Regions from separate parts of the Bacillus sp. BC05(2025) genome, predicted to be linked through region 3. Evidence: riboswitches for the same ligand, from Rfam matches in the RefSeq annotation. Region 3 holds a riboswitch; each other region holds the start of a gene.
What was found. Region 3 has a riboswitch for S-adenosylmethionine ahead of ACZ76X_RS03895 (hypothetical protein). Riboswitches for the same ligand answer to the same signal wherever they lie in the genome.

Region 1 (3,284 bases), on a different contig from region 3:
TAGCATGGTTTGTTCTTTATGTGTGCTTACGGTTTTGTAAGGTGATGTAGTAAAGCAGTGCAAAAGTTATTTGTATAAAGTGACGATACTGTGACAAACATGTTGGTATATATGTTACGATGTCGTCTTAAGTGTAAAAAGTAGGATGTTCTCGGTATAATAACAAGTGGAGATAAAAGAAACTATAATGAGTAGTAGTTGTAGATAAAAGGAGAAGAAGAGATGAAGAAGGTTTTGGGTATTGCTGTAATGGGAAGTATGCTCCTTCTAGCAGGGTGTAATGGAAATAAAGATACGAAAGAACCGAAAGAAAAGGTAGAGCAATCTACAGAACAAACCGAAGAGATGAAAGAATACCGTGCAGTACATGAAAAATATGATATGAAAATGAATAAGGAAATTAATAACGCGTTACAGCTATTTGAAGTGGCAAAGGAAAAAGGCGGTAAGGAAATAACGAAGGCTACATATAAAGAAGATGTGCAAAAGGTAACAACGAGCATGTTAGAAGATATTGATCATATACGAAAAGAAATTCGTGTTCCGAAGTCGAAAGAGCAAGAACATGAGGTATATGTTGGTTTCTTGAATGAATCGGAACAAGCGATGAAAAAATTACAGAAGTTAGCTAAAGAAGAAGATTCATCGTTGATTCGTGATATAGAAATTAACTTTGCAACAGCATCGACATACTATAAACGTTTTCAAGCAGAAACGAAAAAATAACCTTGCCTGTGCAAGGTTATTTTTTCTTCTTGCCATCTCCGTCCTCATCCTCGGATACTAATATCTTCTGTTCTTCGTGAAATTCGGAAATAGTTTGCCCAGTAATATTATCGAAAGGGGTATAAAAAGAGGTGATACTTTTCTTTTTGATGAAGAGTTTGTAGAAGCCGATGATGACAAGTATAATTATTGTTAAGGGTAATCCTATAGTAGCTAGAAGTAAGGGGGCCATCTTATAACTCCTTTCATATCTTTTTTTATTATAAGCGAAATACGACATAGATAAATGAAAGTATTAAAAACTGATTTTTCTAAATATATCCAATTTGATTGACTTTTCATTTTTTCAGAATTATAATTCGAAATATACAATTTGAACCAAATAATAATATAGCAATTTACTTATCCAGAGAGGTAGAGGGACTGGCCCTATGACACCTCAGCAGCGGGTTCTGTAGTAGGAACACCGTGCTAATTCCAGCAAGCAAGTCTTGAAAGATAAGTGATGGGCCTTTGTTTATTAAGCCTTGATCTTATTTTTTAAGATCAAGGCTTTTTGTATTCTAAAAAGAGAAAAGGGAGTAATGGAAAAATTACGTTCATAAAACTAAGTAAATATATGTGTTTAGGGGGTTATTGCAGTGTATGTAATTAAAAAATTATCAGTTATGGTGTTCACGCTATGGGTTATTACGACAGTGACATTTCTAATTATGCATATTATTCCGGGGGACCCATTTTCATCAGATGCAAAGATCTTTCCGGCAGAAGTTGTGCAGAATATGAGAGCGAAATATCACCTTGATGAACCGTTATGGAATCAATATGTTGCTTATTTAGACGGTGTAGTTCATTTTGATTTTGGTGAATCCGTTCAATCGACGGGGCAAGGCGTATCAGAAATTATAACGACAGGATTTGGTCCATCAGCGATTATTGGTTTACAAGCACTTATTATTTCATTAGTAGTCGGAATTGCCGCAGGTACATTTGCAGCTCTATATCATGGGAAAGTAATTGACTATAGTGTGAGTTTACTTGCGATTCTCGGTATTTCTATTCCAAGTTTTATTTTAGCACCACTATTTATACAAGTATTTGCTATTCAATTTGAACTTTTACCAGTAGCGTCTTGGGGCACATTCGAACATACGGTATTGCCATCCTTCGCATTAGCGTTAGGACCAATTGCAGTAATTACAAGATTTGTTCGCTCTAATATGATCGAAGTACTGCAGAGTGATTATATTAAGCTAGCGAGAGCGAAAGGGATACCAATTAAGAAGATTATTATAAGGCATGCCCTTCGAAATGCGATTGTTCCAGTGCTTACATTTATAGGGCCGTTAATGGCTGGGCTTTTAACAGGGACGTTCATTATTGAAAAGATTTTTGCAATTCCTGGTCTCGGAAAATATTTTGTAGATAGCATTTTTAACCGGGATTATCCGGTCATTATGGGAACGACAATTTTCTATAGTGCATTATTAATTTTTTGTATTTTCGTTACAGATATTATTCATCGTATTGTTGATCCGCGTATTCGTTCTATTACATAAGGAGGGGGGATATTTAAATGGGAGCTTATGAAATTAATAAACAGTTATTAACGAATGAAGAGAAAAAAGAATTAACAATAAATAAAGAGCAGCAAACGATTAGCCGAAAGAAGGAAGTATTTCGCAAGTTTATATCAAACCCTATAGCAATTCTAGGGGCAGTGACGTTATTACTCATTATTATTTTCTCGTTAATTGGCGAAAGTTTAACATCATTTACTGCGAGTGAACAAGTAAAAGAAGCAACTAATTTACCTCCTAATAGCGAGCATTGGTTTGGAACCGATGATTTAGGAAGAGACATATGGGCGCGTACTTGGGCTGGTGGGAAAATTTCATTAGTAGTTGGATTAGTAGCGGCCGTTCTTGATATAGGGCTTGGTGTACTGATCGGAGGTTTTAGTGGATATGTGAGAGGGCGTAATCGCCTTGGAACGTTAATGGATGAGTGGATCGTACGAGGGATTGAAGTATTATACGGTATTCCATATTTATTAATTGTTATTTTACTACTGATCATTATGAAGCCGGGGCTTTTTACAATCATAATCGCTCTCGCATTAACTGGTTGGATTGGTATGGCACGCCTTGTTAGGGCGCAAGTCTTATCTTTAAAACAAAGAGAATTTGTTATTGCAGCGGAGCGATTAGGTACATCGCATATGAAGATTATATACGGACATATCATTCCGAATTTAACAGGGATTATTATCGTAAATTTATCATTTACAATTCCAGCAGCTATTTTCTCAGAATCATTTTTGAGCTTTATCGGACTTGGTGTTCAATCACCAGCAGCAAGCTGGGGGACAATGACAAATGATGCGCTTGGGACATTATTAAGCGGGGAATGGTGGCAACTATTCTTTCCATCGCTGATGATTGCACTCATCATGTTCGCATTTAATGCAATTGGTGATGGTTTGCAAGATGCAATTGATCCGAAGATTGTAAAACGGAATCGAAAGGAGAAAAAACATGGGACAGCTTTTATCTTTA
Region 2 (3,284 bases), on a different contig from region 3:
TGTAACCGTACACCTTTTTCTTTCCCAATATAAAACGGCGCTAATGCAGTACCATATCTAGCAGTTGCGATACTGCCAGCGTTACAAATCGTTAAAATGTTATCACCGTCTTTAAAGCATGATAATGCATGTTCTCCAATACTCCGGCATACCGCTTCATCTTCTTGCTGAATACGAAGCGCTTCTTCTTCTAATATTTTTTGCGCTTCTTTTATTGTAGTAATTTCTTGAATAGATTCTCTCATACGATTGATTGCCCAAAATAAATTGACCGCTGTCGGGCGTGACGTCCCTAAATAATTACAATCTCTATTAAACTTCTTTTGAAATTCTTCAATATGTAAAGTAGTATATTTTTTTGATGCAAGCGCCAAGCCAAATGCAGCTACAATTCCAATTGCAGGTGCTCCTCTTACTTCTAGCATGACAATACTTTTCCATACCTCTTCAATCGTCGTTAATGTTTTGTATTCTGTGCTATGCGGCAACTTTGTTTGATTTAATACTGCAATGGCATCACCTTTCCAACTGACAGACCTCGGAATAGTAACAACTGTACTCATGCTTTTACCCCTCCAGAAACTGTCTGTTGAAATAATGTTCGGAACAGTTGAATATCGGCGTTCTTAGATTCATATTTTATTAGTTCTTTACCTAAGGATAACGCTTGTTTCTTGGCCTGAATTCTCTTTTCTTTATTTGCTATTTCATCTAAATCAGCTACATGTGCTAAGCCAATTGTTCTTCGGATAAGCTCACATCCAGCAAATCCGACCACATCCGTAAAAATATTTTGCAAAATAATCGGCAACCATTGTTTCTCTTTCGTATATGCTTCTACACCTTCTCCAATCCATAACTTCGTAAAAGTGTCTACGAAATAGCTCCATGTTTTCTCAATATGGAAAAATAGCACACTTCTCTGTTCTTCCTCTCTAGATAGAGCATTTAATAATAGATTTGCAATGAATTGACCAAGATCAAATCCAAATGGGCCATATGTTGCAAACTCCGGATCAATCACTTTCGTTTCAGAAGGTGATGAAAAAATACTACCAGTATGTAAATCACCATGAATAAGTGTTTCTTTTCTCGTTAAAAACTTATATTTATATTGTGCTACTTTTAATTTTAAAGTTTTATCACTCCACAATTCATCAACCGCTAGTTGTAATTCCGGCTCATAATCATTCGTATCGTAATGACCAAACGGATCTGTAAACACTAAATCTTCTGTAATTTTGCAAAGGTCCGGGTTTACAAATGCACCTTCTAATACCCTTTTCTCTTCTGACTCTAATCCGAAATCTGAGGTATAAAATAAAGCATGTGCTAAAAAACGACCAATATGCTGAGATAGTAGTGGGTACTCTTCTCCGTCTATTAATCCTCTTCTTGTAATTGTTAGTCTTGATAAGTCTTCTATGACTGTTACGGCTAACTCTTCATCATGACTGTACACGACCGGCACGTATTCCGGCACATACTTCGCAAAAATTTGCAGTGCCTTACTTTCAATCGTCGCTCTTTTTATAGACAATGGCCAGCTCTCACCAACTACTTTTGCATATGGCAGTGCTTGTTTTATTATAATAGACTTCTCTCCATCCTCTAATTTGAACACGTAATTTAAATTTCCATCTCCAATTTCATGACAAACTACATTTGCTTTCTTTTCAAAATAACCATTTTCTTTCGCATATTGTATAGCTGTCGTTTCAGTTAATGAATAATATCCCATCGTCTTCTCCCCCTTTTTTCATTCAGAGGTTTTTCTGACGTAGAAAAACCTCTTTCCACTAAGAAAGAGGTTTGAAGTTTATCTTCTCCCCTCTTATCTGCCAGAAAGTTTTACTTTCTGCTGGAATTAGCACCGTGCCTTTTGGCGTAAATAAACGCCCCATTTCACAATGGTATTACGGTCGGTTGCTGGGCTTCATCGGGCCAAATCCCTCCACCTGCTCTTGATAAGAGTTGTATAATTTTTTGAATTTTTAACTTTATGTTGAAGACTATACCAAGAATAAAAATCACTTGTCAACATTTTATTTATATAATTCTGGACGACGATCTGCAAAAACTGGAATTCCTTTACGTACTTCTTTAATTTTCTCAAAATGAAGCTCCCCAAATAAAATGGATTCTTCTTCATCCGCTTCTACAACAACCTCGCCCCAAGGATCGATAATTAAAGAGTGACCGGCAAACTCATTATTCGGATCCTTTCCTGCCCTATTACATGCGACAACATAACATTGATTTTCAACTGCTCTTGCTTGCAATAGTAAACGCCAATGTGCTAAACGAACTAATGGCCATTCTGCTACAACAAATAAAACTTTTGCACCTTTAGCAGTATGAACGCGCATCCATTCCGGAAAACGAATGTCATAACAAATTGTCCCAGCGCACTCTACATCATCTAACTTAAATTCACCCGTACTATTTCCAGCTATTAAATATTTATGTTCATCCATAAGCTGAAATAAATGCACTTTACTATATTCATTGACTAGTTCTCCTTTATTACTTACCACATACATTGTATTTGTAACACCTTGCCCTGTTTGCTTCGCTATAGAACCACCGACAATATGTACACCATATTGTTTCGACCATTCTTTCAGCTTTTCTTTCGTTTCTAATCCATCCTTATCTGCAATTTCAGAGAGTCTCGTTAAATCATATCCTGTTGTCCATAGTTCTGGTAAAACAATAACATCTGGTCTTTCTTTCATCGCTTCACTTATTTTATTTTTAGCATTCTCAATATTTTTTTCTACATCTCCAAAGACAATATCCATTTGAATACATGCGACTTTCATTTTGTCAGCCCCATTCTTATTTTTTTCTTTACAAAATACTGGAAAGATTATATCATTTGTCACTAGAATTGTAACAACTTTCAAAAGAGGTGGAAAGTATGAAATCATTTCAACCTTCTGAGATAGTAACATCATTGCCAACACAATTTTTCGCTTCACTTGTTGCAAAAGTTAACAAAGTTGTAGCAGCTGGTCACGATGTTATTAATCTAGGTCAAGGTAATCCGGATCAACCAACACCGCAGCATATCGTAAAAGCTTTACAAGATGCTGCAGAAAAGACCATTCATCATAAATATCCGCCATTTCGCGGACACGAAAGCTTAAAAGAAGCCGTGGCAACATTCTATCAACGTGAATATGATGTAGTAGTAAATCCAAAAACAGAAGTTGCTATTTTGTTTGGCGGAAAGGCTGGATTAGTAGAATTACCAGTTTGCTTTACAAACCCTGGTGATA
Region 3 (3,284 bases):
CAACGTGGGAAGCAGTCGTTTCATATTATATTGCAAGTTTTTATTTCGATTTGAGTCATGCCATTTCGAATGTTATTTTCTTACTACTATTTAGTACGTCTTGGATTACGATTCTTACAAGATTTAAAAAGAAATATGGCATATTAGATAAGCATAACATGGCATAGAAAAGCATACTCATATAAGGTAGGGTCGCGACTTACATATTCGTTTGCCTCATTCATGCTTCTTACATATTGTAAGGAGCATTTTTTATTGTCAAAAAATTGATCCAATATACTTCCGTTATTATATGAGATTATTTGTATAATAGTAGGTGAGAAATGTTTTCGAAGAGGAGGTGTATAGTTAATGAGGTTAGTTATTCCGAAGCAACACGGTGCATGGGCCATGCTCGTTATACCATTTCTATTAAGTGTCATACTTGGGAAACCTACTATGTATCATATTCCGTTGTTTTTAGCTTGGTTCTTTATCTATTTAGCTACGTATCCATTTCTTACGTACATAAAGCAAAGACGAAAAAAAGAGTATTTACATGCTACAATTGTATATTTGATCATTGCGTTCGTATTTGGAATGATTTCTCTATTATATGAATGGCGCATTCTTTTATTCGTAGTATTCATGATTCCATTATTTATAGTAAATATGTATTACGCTCATCAAAAAAATGAAAGAGCATTACTAAATGACATCAGTGCGATTATTGTTTTCTGTATTGGTGGTTTAGTTAGCTATTATTTTTCAATGAAACTTATAGATAAAACAGCATTATTTATTGCGCTTATTTCATTTTTATATTTTTTAGGAAGTACGTTTTATGTGAAAACGATGATACGCGAGAAAAATAACCCGAAGTATCGGCTTATATCATGGGGTTATCATATTCTATTAACAATCATTGTATTTGCTATCAATCCGTTGTGTTCTCTTATTTTTATACCGAGTGTCATTCGAGCAGTTATGTTATACGGTAAAAAGATTTCTATTATAAAAGTAGGGATTTTAGAAATTGCTAATTCTGTATATTTTTTAATCATAACGGTAATAATTATGAAGTATGCCATTTGAAAAAGCTTCCCACCTTATGATGGGAAGTTTTTTCAATCTTGTTCTAAAATGTGAACCGTGTAATCACAACGTTGAATAGCTTGTTCGATCGCATAAAGAGATTGTTCAATACGTGCGCGATTAAAATCTTTTTCAACAGTTTGTAGTGCAGCTTCTAAACAATGTTTTGCTTCTTGTAATGATTGAAATGAGTCTTGTACATATCCGCGAGCATTTTCGTGCATTTCATAATCCTCCTTGCATGTTCATATATGTATAGTATGAACAGTAAGAAGCAAAATATAATTTGTTATATTTGTTTGACAATTAAAATGAAATTACGTATAGTAAGAATTAAGTGAATATTTTCTTATCCAGAGAGGTGGAGGGACTGGCCCGATGAAACCCAGCAACCGCGATGCAGGTGCTAATTCCAGCAGAACATATTTGTTCTGGGAGATAAGACGAAGATATATACGTAACTTCTTCTTATCGGAGAGGTTTTTTTATTGCAAAAAAACCGATTACGAAAAAATTTATATTAAGAAGAAAGGGGTTGCGAGCTACTGTGATACTCGAAAAATACGTAAAACTGCGTAGTACAGTTTATGAATATATGATAGAGCAGGATAAGCCAATATCATTGTTAGATATTCAAGAACATATCGTTTCGCATCATGAAGGAAAATTCACGAAAAAGATGTTACATCAATTTTATTTATCAAGACTATTAGATGAACTGAAACTGGATGGGAAAATTACATTAGCTGATGAATATCTCTATACGGAAAAAGGGGTATTTTATAAGGCGGGAAAAGGGAGCTAAGCTCTCTTTTTTTTGAAGTATGTAGAGTAAAAGACTGCTTAAGCAGCCTGATACAGGGAATGGTGTTGAGTGTGTAGTGTCAAAGATTGAATGTGCCTGAAAGAGGCACTTCATATCGGCTGCAAATGAAAAGAGACACCTTCGCCGAATAGGTGTCAGTTGTTTTGTCATATAGACTTGCTATTTGACAGTTATTAGAATAACATACAGGGGTTGTGGAAGTCAAAAGGGAATTAAAGGAAGAGGTGTTGTTATGTACGCTTGTTTATTACATGATATAACGAAATGGATACCTAAGTACATTATGGATCAAGGGTATGAATATTATGAAGAAGGACATGTAGATGATGTTGAAATACAAGACAAGAAAATATTTGCTTTCGTTACTGGAAATGCAGGAAACTATGAAGTGATTATTGATCTTGAAGATTTTACAGAAAGTAGCTGTGAGTGTCCATATGAAAACTATTGTAAACATATGGCGGCAGTTGTTTATGATATTCAAGGTGCTGGTGAAAGTACGGTGAAAGAGAAACTGAAAGATTTAGACAAGGAAGAGTTGCTTACCGTATTAAACCGTTTATTACAAAGCTCAAAAAACGTACAAATTGTAGAGAAGATGTTAAAGAAGGGGAAACTTTAATTTATAGAGGGAGTTGTTATGTATTGAATGTACTAATTGTATACGCTCATCCTAGTCCTTCAAGTTTTAACGCGGCGATTTTAAAGCATGTACAAAAAGGATTACAAGAAACAAACCATTCGGTTACGGTACTTGATTTATATAAAGAACAATTTAATCCCGTCCTTGTATTTAATGAAGAGAAGAAAAGGCGTGATTTAGTAAATGAAGAAGAAACAGCTCGGTACAGAGCGTTAGTAGAAGAAGCGGATACTCTTCTCTTCATTTATCCAATATGGTGGTGGGGGATGCCAGCTATTTTAAAAGGATTTATTGATCGCATTTTCGTTGCTGGTTTTGCTTATAAATATGAAGGTGCCCTGCCGAAAGGGTTACTAAAAGGTAAGAAGGCATGGGTAATTAATACGTTAGACTCACCGTTATGGTACGTCGCACTACTATATCGATCAGCCGATTGGATTATAATGAAGAGAGGTGTTTTACGTTTTTGCGGCATTCGCGATATAAAACGATCTGTTTTTCAATCTGTGAAAACGAGTAAACGAGAGAAGCGGGAAAAGTGGTTATTACAAATAGAAGAAAAGGCTCGTACGTTATGAATGAAATGGAACGTATTATAAATTGTTGTCAGTATGATAATGAACTTTTTCGTACATATATGAATTGCTTAATTCAATTGAAGAAATGTAGTGAAACGTTTCAACAAATACAGATTCAATTAAGAAATGATTATTTAATAAGAGGAATTTGTGAAAGAGAAGT

Region 1: another riboswitch for S-adenosylmethionine. It lies ahead of ACZ76X_RS27410 (ABC transporter permease); the one in region 3 lies ahead of ACZ76X_RS03895 (hypothetical protein).
Region 2: another riboswitch for S-adenosylmethionine. It lies ahead of mtnK (S-methyl-5-thioribose kinase); the one in region 3 lies ahead of ACZ76X_RS03895 (hypothetical protein).

The regions. Positions count from the first base shown of each region.
Region 1 covers NZ_JBWYRA010000016.1:59,935-63,218, reverse strand. The annotation lists gene ACZ76X_RS27420 (hypothetical protein) at 223-726, shown strand; gene ACZ76X_RS27415 (DUF3951 domain-containing protein) at 743-958, opposite strand; SAM riboswitch class I at 1,126-1,231, shown strand; gene ACZ76X_RS27410 (ABC transporter permease) at 1,368-2,285, shown strand; gene ACZ76X_RS27405 (ABC transporter permease) at 2,303-3,284, shown strand, end outside; gene ACZ76X_RS27400 (ABC transporter ATP-binding protein) at 3,264-3,284, shown strand, end outside.
Region 2 covers NZ_JBWYRA010000003.1:346,760-350,043, reverse strand. The annotation lists gene mtnA (S-methyl-5-thioribose-1-phosphate isomerase) at 1-563, opposite strand, end outside; gene mtnK (S-methyl-5-thioribose kinase) at 560-1,741, opposite strand; SAM riboswitch class I at 1,832-1,974, opposite strand; gene ACZ76X_RS12580 (carbon-nitrogen family hydrolase) at 2,046-2,909, opposite strand; gene ACZ76X_RS12575 (aminotransferase class I/II-fold pyridoxal phosphate-dependent enzyme) at 2,924-3,284, shown strand, end outside.
Region 3 covers NZ_JBWYRA010000001.1:736,010-739,293, reverse strand. The annotation lists gene ACZ76X_RS03910 (ECF transporter S component) at 1-167, shown strand, start outside; gene ACZ76X_RS03905 (YwiC-like family protein) at 352-1,074, shown strand; gene ACZ76X_RS03900 (hypothetical protein) at 1,107-1,298, opposite strand; SAM riboswitch class I at 1,421-1,519, shown strand; gene ACZ76X_RS03895 (hypothetical protein) at 1,622-1,879, shown strand; gene ACZ76X_RS03890 (SWIM zinc finger family protein) at 2,133-2,522, shown strand; gene ACZ76X_RS03885 (NAD(P)H-dependent oxidoreductase) at 2,546-3,121, shown strand; gene ACZ76X_RS03880 (group-specific protein) at 3,118-3,284, shown strand, end outside.